DNA from 3 places in the Micromonospora nigra genome. Region 2 is predicted to be linked to each of the others. Evidence: riboswitches for the same ligand, from Rfam matches in the RefSeq annotation. Region 2 holds a riboswitch; each other region holds the start of a gene.
What was found. Region 2 has a riboswitch for cobalamin ahead of cobN (cobaltochelatase subunit CobN). Riboswitches for the same ligand answer to the same signal wherever they lie in the genome.
Positions count from the first base shown of each region.

Region 1: it holds a riboswitch for cobalamin, as region 2 does, so the genes downstream of both, GA0070616_RS14070 (ABC transporter substrate-binding protein) here and cobN (cobaltochelatase subunit CobN) in region 2, are expected to answer to the same signal.
Region 3: it holds a riboswitch for cobalamin, as region 2 does, so the genes downstream of both, bluB (5,6-dimethylbenzimidazole synthase) here and cobN (cobaltochelatase subunit CobN) in region 2, are expected to answer to the same signal.

Region 1 is NZ_FMHT01000003.1:3,291,605-3,294,870, forward strand. Features, by position in the region: gene GA0070616_RS14065 (M14 family metallopeptidase) at 1-1,433, shown strand, start outside; cobalamin riboswitch at 1,610-1,748, shown strand; gene GA0070616_RS14070 (ABC transporter substrate-binding protein) at 1,827-2,765, shown strand; gene GA0070616_RS14075 (FecCD family ABC transporter permease) at 2,842-3,266, shown strand, end outside.
Region 2 is NZ_FMHT01000003.1:5,765,209-5,768,474, reverse strand. Features, by position in the region: gene cobN (cobaltochelatase subunit CobN) at 1-1,697, opposite strand, end outside; cobalamin riboswitch at 2,006-2,182, opposite strand; gene GA0070616_RS25275 (hypothetical protein) at 2,302-2,637, opposite strand; gene GA0070616_RS25270 (hypothetical protein) at 2,734-3,266, shown strand, end outside.
Region 3 is NZ_FMHT01000003.1:3,203,937-3,207,202, forward strand. Features, by position in the region: gene GA0070616_RS13630 (cryptochrome/photolyase family protein) at 1-761, shown strand, start outside; gene GA0070616_RS13635 (crotonase/enoyl-CoA hydratase family protein) at 873-1,637, opposite strand; cobalamin riboswitch at 1,701-1,897, shown strand; gene bluB (5,6-dimethylbenzimidazole synthase) at 1,934-2,560, shown strand; gene GA0070616_RS13645 (Rieske (2Fe-2S) protein) at 2,640-3,266, shown strand, end outside.

The sequences.
Region 1 (3,266 bases), 2.5 Mb from region 2:
TCGGCACCTCGTACCAGGGCCGTGACCTGATGGCGGTGAAGATCTCCGACAACGTCGCCTCCGACGAGAACGAGCCGGAGATCCTGTTCAACTCCCAGCAGCACGCGCGGGAGCACCTGACCGTCGAGATGGCGATCTACCTGCTCAACCTGTTCACCGACAACTACAACTCCGACTCCCGGATCCGGGACATCGTCAACACCCGGGAACTGTGGATCGTCCCGACGGTCAACCCGGACGGCAGTGAGTACGACATCGCCACCGGCTCGTACCGGTCGTGGCGTAAGAACCGCCAGCCGAACAGCGGCTCGTCGTACGTCGGCACCGACCTGAACCGCAACTGGGGCTACCTGTGGGGCTGCTGCGGCGGCTCGTCCGGCTCCACCTCGTCGGACACCTACCGGGGCCCGTCGGCGTTCTCCGCGCCGGAGACCCAGGCGCTGCGCAACTTCGTCAACAGCCGCGTCGTCGGTGGGACGCAGCAGATCAAGGCCAACATCGACTTCCACACGTACTCGGAGCTGGTGCTGTGGCCGTTCGGCCACACCACCAACAACACCACCACCGGGATGACGGCCGACCAGTACAACACCTTCGCCACCATCGGCCAGCAGATGGCGGCCACCAACGGCTTCACCCCGCAGCAGTCCAGCGACCTGTACATCACCGACGGTGGCAGCATCGACTGGATGTGGGCGGCGCACGGCATCTGGGCGTACACCTTCGAGCTGTACCCGGGCTCGGCCTCCGGCGGCGGCTTCTACCCGCCCGACGAGGTGATCCCCGCGCAGACGTCGCGTAACCGGGAGGCGGTGCTGATCCTCAGCGAGTACGCCGACTGCCCGTACCGGGCGATCGGCAAGCAGTCGCAGTACTGCGGCGGCGGTGGCGGTGGCACCACGGTCTGGTCGGACACCTTCGAGACCGCGACCGGCTGGACGATCAACCCCGGCGGCACGGACAACGCCACCACCGGCCAGTTCGAGCGGGGTGCCGCGCAGGCGACCAACTCCGGCGGCGCCAAGCAGCTCACCCCGTACGCGGGCAGCAACAGCCTGGTCACCGGCGCGCCGGCCGGCAGTGGTGCCGGTTCCTACGACATCGACAGCGGTGCCACCAGCGCCCGGTCCCCGGCGGTGACCCTGCCGTCGAGCGGCACCCTGACCCTGTCGCTGGCCTGGTACCTGGCGCACGCCTCGAACTCGTCCTCGGCCGACTACTTCCGGGTCAGTGTGGTGCACAACGGCGGCACCACGACCCTGCTCAACCAGGCCGGGGCGGCGACCAACCGCAACGGTTCCTGGACGGTGTCGAGCCTCAACCTCACCCCGTACGCCGGGCAGTCCGTCCGGATCCTGGTGGAGGCTGCGGACGCCTCGGGCGCGAGCCTGGTCGAGGCGGCTGTGGACAACGTCACCATCACCGCCTCCTGATCCGGCGGGGCCCCGTTCCACCCCCGACGGGGCCCCGTCCCACCCGGCAGGGCCCCGTTCCACCTCGGGCAGGGCCCCGATCCGGCAGGAAAGCGGATGAATCCCCGTCGAGTGGTCGTCGTCTCCCGCCCCCGCGCAGGAGTCGGCGGCCGCTCGGCGGGGATCGCTGCGTGACCAGGAAGAGGGCCGCGCGGCGTGCGCTACCGTCTTACCGACCACGCCACAGCGAAGCCGGTGCGAAACCGGTGCTGTCCCGCAACTGTGATGCCCCTGCCGGGGACGAGCCAGGTCGCCTGCGGTGCGGTCGCGACCCGCGCTCTCGAGGAAGGGCGCCTCGCGGACGGACGTACGCGTCCTGTCGGCGAAGCACCACCTCGACCGACAGGAGGACCGATGTTCAGACGTACCCCCCGGATCTTCGCCGCCACCCTCGCGGTGGCCGCGCTGACCCTCGGTGCCTGCGCCGAGAAGACCTCGGACACGCCCACCCCCGATGCCGGCGGTTCTTCCGCCGCCGCCTTCCCCGTCACGGTCGGCTCGCTGACCCTCCAGGAGCGGCCCGAGAAGATCGTGTCGCTGTCGCCGACGGCCACCGAGATGCTGTTCGCCATCGGCGCGGGCCCCCAGGTCACCGCCGTCGACGACCAGTCGAACTTCCCGGCCGACGCGCCGAAGACCGACCTGTCCGGCTACCAGCCGAACGCCGAGGCCATCGCCGCGCGCAACCCCGACCTGGTGGTGCTCGCCAACGACACCAACAAGATCGTCGACCAGCTCACCGCGCTGAAGATCCCGGTCCACCTGAACCCGGCCGCGAAGACGCTGGACGACTCCTACCGGCAGATCACCGAGCTGGGCGCGCTGACCGGCAACGTCGACGCCGCCGCCGACGTCACGAAGCGGATGAAGGACGACATCGCCAAGATCGTCGCCGAGGTGCCGGAGCGGGCCGAGAAGCCGACCTACTTCCACGAGCTGGGCCCGGAGCTGTACACCGCCACCAGCAAGACCTTCATCGGCTCGCTCTACACGCTCGCCGGCCTGGAGAACATCGCCGACGCGGCCGACGCCGACGGCAGCAACGGTGGCTACCCGCAGCTGTCCCAGGAAGTCATCGTCGACGCCGACCCGGACTTCATCTTCCTCGCCGACACCAAGTGCTGCCAGCAGAGCCCGGAGACCGTCAAGGCCCGCGGCGGCTGGTCCGGCATCACCGCGGTGAAGAACAACCAGATCGTGGCCCTCGACGACGACGTGGCCTCCCGTTGGGGGCCGCGCGTGGTGGACCTGCTGCGCGCCATCGTCGACGCCACCGCCACGGCGACCCCGTGACGGACGCCCGCCGGTGACCACGGCCCTGCCCGTGACCGGAGGTGACCGCCGCCGCGAGCGGCAGCCGACCACGCCGCTGCGGTCGGCCGGGACGCCCGTCGCGTCCCGGCCGGCCGGGCTGCGCCCGCGCTGGCTCGTCGCCGGTGTCGCCGCGGTGCTGGTCGCCCTGGTCGTCGGGGTGTCGCTCGGCCCGGTCGCCCTGCCGCCGGGCAGCGTCGCGGCCGAACTGCTCAACCTCATTCCGGGGGTACGCCTCGACAGCGGGCTGACCGAGCGGGAGATCGCCATCGTCACCGAGCTGCGGCTGCCCCGCGTCGTGCTCGGCCTGCTCGTCGGCGGGCTGCTCGCCCTGGCCGGCGGCTGCTACCAGGGGGTGTTCCGCAACCCGCTGGCCGACCCGTACCTGCTCGGCGTCGCCGCCGGCGCCGGCCTGGCGGTCACCGCCGTGATCACCCTCGGCGGGGCGGCCGGCGGCACGCTCACCGGCCTGCCCGTCACCAT
Region 2 (3,266 bases):
ACGACGGCGTGGGCGCGCCGCTTGGCCTGGGTGCCCTCGCCGGGGTCGTTGACGATGAACGGGTACACCAGCGGCAGGTCGCCGAGGACGGCGTCGGGGGCGCAGTCGGTGGCCAGTCCGAGCCCCTTGCCCGGCAGCCACTCCAGGGTGCCGTGCTTGCCCAGGTGCACCACGGCGTCCGCGCCGAACCCGCCGTCGGCGGCGGGCGCGGCCAGCCACCGGTAGGCGGCCAGGTAGTGGTGGCTGGGCGGCAGGTCGGGGTCGTGGTAGATGGCGACCGGGTTCTCGCCGAAGCCGCGCGGCGGCTGGATCAGCAGGGTCACGTTGCCGAAGCGCAGTCCGGCGAGCACGATGTCGCCGCCGTCGGTGTACAGCCCACCGGGCGGCTCGCCCCAGTGCTCGCGCATCCGTTCCCGCAGCGGCGCGGGCAGCCGGTCGAACCAGCGCCGGTAGACGTCTCCCGGCACCCGCGCCTCGGCGGCGGCCAACTGGTCGGGGGTGAGCCACTCCACGTCGTGCCCGCCGGCGGCGATCAACGCGTGGATCAGCGCGTCGCCGTCGCCGGGCGGCGGACCGTCGCCGAGGTGGTAGCCGGCGTCGGCCATCGCGGCGAGCAGCCGCACCGCGCTGGCCGGGGTGTCCAGACCCACGGCGTTGCCGACCCGGGAGTGCTTCGTCGGGTACGAGCTGAGCACCACCGCCACCCGCCGATCGGCGTGGGGGACGTGCCGCAGCCGGGCGTGCCGCACCGCGATCCCGGCGACCCGGGCGGCGCGTTCGGGGTCGGCGACGTACACCGACAGCCCGTCGGGGTCGATCCGCTTGAACGAGAACGGCACGGCGATGATCCGGCCGTCGAACTCGGGGATGGCCACCTGCATCGCGGCGTCCAGCGGGGACAGTCCGGCGTCGCTGCCGGCCCACTGCTCCCGGGTGCTGGTCAGGCACAGGGCCTGGATGACCGGGACGTCCAGGGCGGCCAGCGCGCCGACGTCCCAGGCGTCGGGGTCGCCCCCACCGGAGGCGTCGGCGGCGACGGTTCCACCGGCGGCCAGGACGGTGACCACGAGGGTGTCGCAGCGGGCGAACAGCCCCAGCGGGCCGGCCCCGGCGGTCAGGCCGCGCAGGGATCCGCAGTGGATGGGCAGCGCGTTGCCGCCGGCCGCCTCGACCGCGTCGGCCAGCACGTCGACGAAGCCGGTGTTGCCGGCCAGGGCGTGCGCCCGGTAAAAGACGATGCCGACCGTCGGGCGGTCCGGGCGGGTGGGACGGTCGCCGTGCACCCCGTAGGCGGGGGTGGCCGCGGGCGGGGCGAAACCCTCGCCGGTGAGCAGCACCGTGTCGGACAGGAAGCGGGCCAGCTCGCCCAGGTTGTCGGGGCCCCCCTCGACCAGGTAGGCCAGCGCCTGGGTGGCCACCCCCGACGGCACGGTGGAGGCCGCCATCAGGTCGGCGTCGGGCACGGCCTCGCCGCCGAGCACGACCGTGGGCACGCCGGAGGCGAGCACCGCGGCGAGACCGTCGGGCCACGCCTGCCGGCCGCCGAGCAGGCGTACGACGGCGAGGTCGACGCCGTCGAGCAGAGCGGGCACGGCGTCGGTGGCGACCCGGGCGGGGTTGGCGAGCCGGTAGTCGGCGGCGCTGGCGCGGGCGGCCAGCAGATCGGTGTCGGCGGCGGACAGCAGCAGGATGCGCACGTGTGACTCCGTACGGTGACGCGAGCCGGCACCGTGGCACCGGTGGCGCGGAAGGGAGTGGTCGCGGCGGTCAGCGGACGCGACGAGCCGGCGGCACGCTCACCTCGGGGTGGACGGCGCGCGGGGACGGCGCGGCGCGGACCTCAGCGGTGAACGACGGTGGGGGTGGGGCCAGGAGCCGGGCCGGCGACCACGGGCCGGCCGGTGGAGCCGAGATCGGCGAGACGGTCGTCGAGCGACCGGGGACGCGTAGCGTCGGTACGGCAGAGGCCAGGCCTCATCGGGGTCCTCCTCGGGTGTCCACGCCCTGGGGTCACGCTCCGACGGCCGAAGTATCCTGGCTCCCGGATCGACGCTCACCCCCGGCCTTCCAACCGTGCACCCACGGCCGTGACTCACGAGGGGGGATCGCTCCCCGGTGACAGTGGCGGGACCGCGCCGGAATCGCACCGGCTTCCTTCACTGCCGTCAGGCCGCGAATGCTGCCACACCCCGCCGGGCCGGTCAACGTGACGGGACCGCACAGGGAGCCGGCGCCCGGATGACGGGAGGCACGGCGATGCCCCCCGACCAGGCGCGGGAGGCGGTCGGCGGCTGATCCCGCTCAGCAGGCCCGGCGTTCCGGATGGGACCGGTTCCAGGCCCGCATGCGCTCCGGATAGCCGGTACGCTCCGCCTCGTACAGCGGCACGGCGTGCTTGCGGGCGATGCCACCGGCCGTGCGCGGGGTGCCGGTCCGGCGGCGGATCCACTCGCCGTCGTGGGCGATCGCCACGACGGTGGTGTCGGTGGCGGTCGTCTCGGGTTCCAGGTAGAACTCCACTCCCCGCCGGCTGGTCACGAACTCCTCCAGCGCGGCCAGGTCCTCCCTGGTCGCCTCGCGGTCGAGCTTCGTCGGGGTGCCCTGCGCGGCACGCGGCCGTCGGCTGAACCAGCCCATCTGCGGCTCCTTCCCTCGGCTCACCCCAGTGCACCACCCTTGCCTGGCAGGTCACTGGGTGTGCGCTGGGAGCCGGCTCGGCGCTAGGATCGTCCGGTGATCGGGGCCGCCGCGCGGGACAACGCCGCCTGGTGCGACCTGGTGTGCCGGGCGCACGGTCTGACCGGCGTGACCGACGCGGACGCCTGGTCGGTGTCGCGCCGTTCGCCGCCCTGGTACCCCGACGCGGTGACCCTTCGCCCCGGCGTCGACCCGGCAGCCGTGCTGGCCCGCATCGACGACGGCCCGGGGGCGTCGGTGAAGGACAGCTTCGCCGACCTGGACCTGACCCCGCACGGATTCCGGGTGCTGTTCGAGGCGACCTGGATCCACCTGCCCCCGGGGCCGACGCCGGGCGCATCGGAGCTGACGCCGGTGGTCACCAGCGAGCAGTTGACCACCTGGGCAACCGCCCACGGCGGCGGCCCGCTGTTCCGGGCCGCGCTGCTGGCCGAACCCGGCGTGCGCGTCCTGGGCCTGCCGGACGGGCACGGCGGGTGGGCCGGCGGCGCGGTGCTGCACACCGGGGGCGACGTGGTGGGGGTCTCCAACGTCTTCGCGGCGGACCCGACGGCGGCGCCGCGGGTGTG
Region 3 (3,266 bases), 2.6 Mb from region 2:
CGGGAGAGTCGCCCGACGCCGTCCCCGGCGGTGAGGACCAGGCGCGGCGGCGGCTCACCGCCTGGCTGCCGGCGCAGCCGCGCTACGCCGACCGGCACGACGACATGGCCGGTGACGAGACCTCCCGGCTCAGCCCGTACCTGCGGTTCGGCTGCCTGTCCCCGCTGAGCGTGGCGAACCGCGTCGACGACCGGGCCTCGCCCTTCGTCCGGCAGCTCTGCTGGCGGGACTTCTACTACCAGGTCACCGACGCCTTCCCCGGGATCTCCACCGACGCGTACCGGCGCGGGGCCACCGAGAACTGGCGGTACGACGAGGACGCCCTCGCCGCCTGGGCGCAGGGGCGCACCGGGGTGCCCGTCGTGGACGCCGGCATGCGGCAGCTACGCCACCAGGGCTGGATGCACAACCGGGCCAGACTGATCACCGCCGGCCACCTGACCAAGTCGCTCGGGCTCGACTGGCGGGCCGGGGTGCGGGTGTTCTCCCACTGGCTGCTGGACGGGGACGTGGCGAACAACTCCGGCAACTGGCAGTGGGTGGCCGGCACCGGCAACGACACGAAGCCGTACCGGGGCTTCAACCCCGTACGCCAGGCGGAACGCTACGACCCCGACGGCGCTTACGTCCGCCGCTGGGTGCCGGAGCTGGCCGCGATCGCCGGCCCGGCCGTCCACCAGCCCTGGCGGCTGCCCACCCCGCCCGACGGCTACCCGCCGCCGCTGGAACCGCCCGGCCCCACGCCCACCTGGCTGCGCTGACACCGACCGGGTGCCTGGCTGCGCTGACCCGGACCGGGCGGCGGGTCGTCGGGCGGCCCCTGGGCGATCGTGGCCCGGTGCCGGGAGCGACAGGGCGGAGCCGTGCCCGGTTCAGTCAGCGGGGGCCCCGTGCCGGCCGGCACCCGCCGCGAAGCGGGCCGCGCCGGGCATCGCGTCCGTGGCGAGGGCGACCAGGCCGAACTCCAGTTCGACGGCCATCGCCTGCGGCTCCGGCAGGCCGGCCGTGGCGCGCACCGCCGCCCGGTCGGTGCGCAGGCAGGTCTGCGGGTGCCGGGCGATCTCGGCGGCGAGCCGCTCGGCCGCCGTCCTCGCCCCACCCGGCGCGACCAACCGGTTGACCAGCCCCATCGCGTACGCCTCGTCGGCCGCCACGGGCCGGCCGGTGAGGATCAGGTCCATCGCCCGGCTCTCCCCGATCAGCCGGGGCAGCCGGACGGTGCCCCCGTCGATCAGCGGCACCCCCCAGCGTCGACAGAACACTCCGAGCGTGGCGTCGGACTCGGCCACCCGCAGGTCGCACCAGAGCGCCAGTTCGAGCCCGCCGGCCACCGCGTGACCGGAGATGGCCGCGACCACCGGCTTGCCGAGGGCCATCCGGGTGGGGCCCATCGGCCCGTCCCCCTCGGTCTCCACCCGGTTGCCGCTGGGTGTGCCGATGGCCTTCAGGTCGGCACCGGAACAGAACGTGCCGCCAGCCCCCCAGAGCACGGCCACCGCCGCGTCGGGGTCGGCGTCGAAGGCGCGGAACGCGTCCGCGAGGGCGCGTGCGGTGGGACCGTCGACGGCGTTGCGCGCCGCCGGCCGGTCCAGGATGACGGTGGTCACCGGCCCGTCGCGTTCCACCCGTACGCCCACCCGCCCAGCATGCCGCACGTCCCGCCCGGCAGCCAGCGACGAGCGGGCCGGCGCTAGCATCGCCGACGGCACATCATGTGAGGTGCCCCGCGCGAGCGGGGAGAATCGGGAAGCCGGTGCGAATCCGGCACGGGCCCGCCGCGGTGACCGGGGAGCCACCGTCCACGCGCGCAGCGCAGCCACTGGCCCAGCGGCCGGGAAGGCGGACGGCCAGGCGTCGATCCGGGAGTCCGAAGACCGGCCTCGCGTCAGGTGCCCACGCCTGCGGCGTGGGCCGAGCGCAGCGGGAGCCTGCCATGGACCTGTACGACGCCATCCACACCCGCCGGGACGTACGCGCCCAGTTCACCGGTGCGCCGGTGCCCGAGGAGACCCTGCACCGGATCCTGGCGGCGGCACACGCCGCGCCGAGCGTCGGCCACTCCCAGCCGTGGGACTTCGTGGTCGTCCGGGACCCGGAGACCCGGCGGCGGTTCCACGAGCACGTGCACACCGAGCGGGACGTCTTCGCGGCCACCCTGGACGGCGAGGCCGCCGACCGGTTCACCCGCATCAAGATCGACGGGGTGCTGGAGTCGACCCTGTCGGTCGTGGTCACCTACGACGCCGCGCGCGGCGGACCCGCCGTGCTCGGCCGGCACGCCATCGCCGACGCCGGGCTCTACTCGGCCTGCCTCGCCATCCAGAACCTGTGGCTGGCCGCCACCGCCGAGGGACTCGGCGTCGGCTGGGTGTCCTTCTACCGCGAGGCCTGGCTCGCCGGGCTGCTCGGGATCCCCGCCGGCATCCGCCCGGTGGCCTGGCTCTGCCTCGGCCCGGTCAGCCACCTGGAAGCCGTGCCCGACCTCGTCCGGCACGGCTGGCGGCGCACCCGCCCACTCGCCGAGGCCATCCACGAAGGTCGCTGGCAGTCTGGTCGCTGACCGTCCCGGAGCGCAATTCATCCTCCGCGACCGGTTTGTGACCTGGAACGTCGGGAAGTCGGTACGGGTGCGAGCACTGATGAGGAAGATCGAGCAGGCATCCGGGCTGGACCGGTTCGGTGACCGGTTGCAGAAGGTCGTGCAGGGCACGCTGCGGGGGCAGCGGGTCCGCGACCTGCTGCACGGCGTGTGGTTGGGGCACCCCCTGCACCCGGCGATGGTGCAGGTGCCCGCGGGCGCGTGGATCAGCACCGCCGTGCTGGACCTGTTGCCCGGCCAGCGGCGGGCGGCCACCACGCTCACCGCGGTCGGCACCCTGAGCGCCCTGCCCACGGCGGTGGCCGGCCTCAACGACTGGGCCGCCCTATCCCGTGAGCAGCGCCGGATCGGCCTGGTGCACGCCGCCTCCAACACGGTCGGGCTGGCCCTCTACGCGGGCTCGCTGGCCGCCCGGCTCTCCGGTCGGCACAACCTCGGCCGTACCCTCGGCTGGTTCGGCCTCGGCGCGGCCGGCGCGGGCGCCTACCTGGGCGGCCACCTGGCCTACAAGCAGGGCGCGCAGGTCAACGTGAGTGTCTCCGAGCTGCACCGGATCAGCGACGGCTGGCACTCCGTGGTCGACGTGATCGACCTGCCGCAGCGGGAACTGATCACCCGCAGGGTCGACGACGTCTCGCTGATCCTCTACCGCCAGGGCGACGAGGTG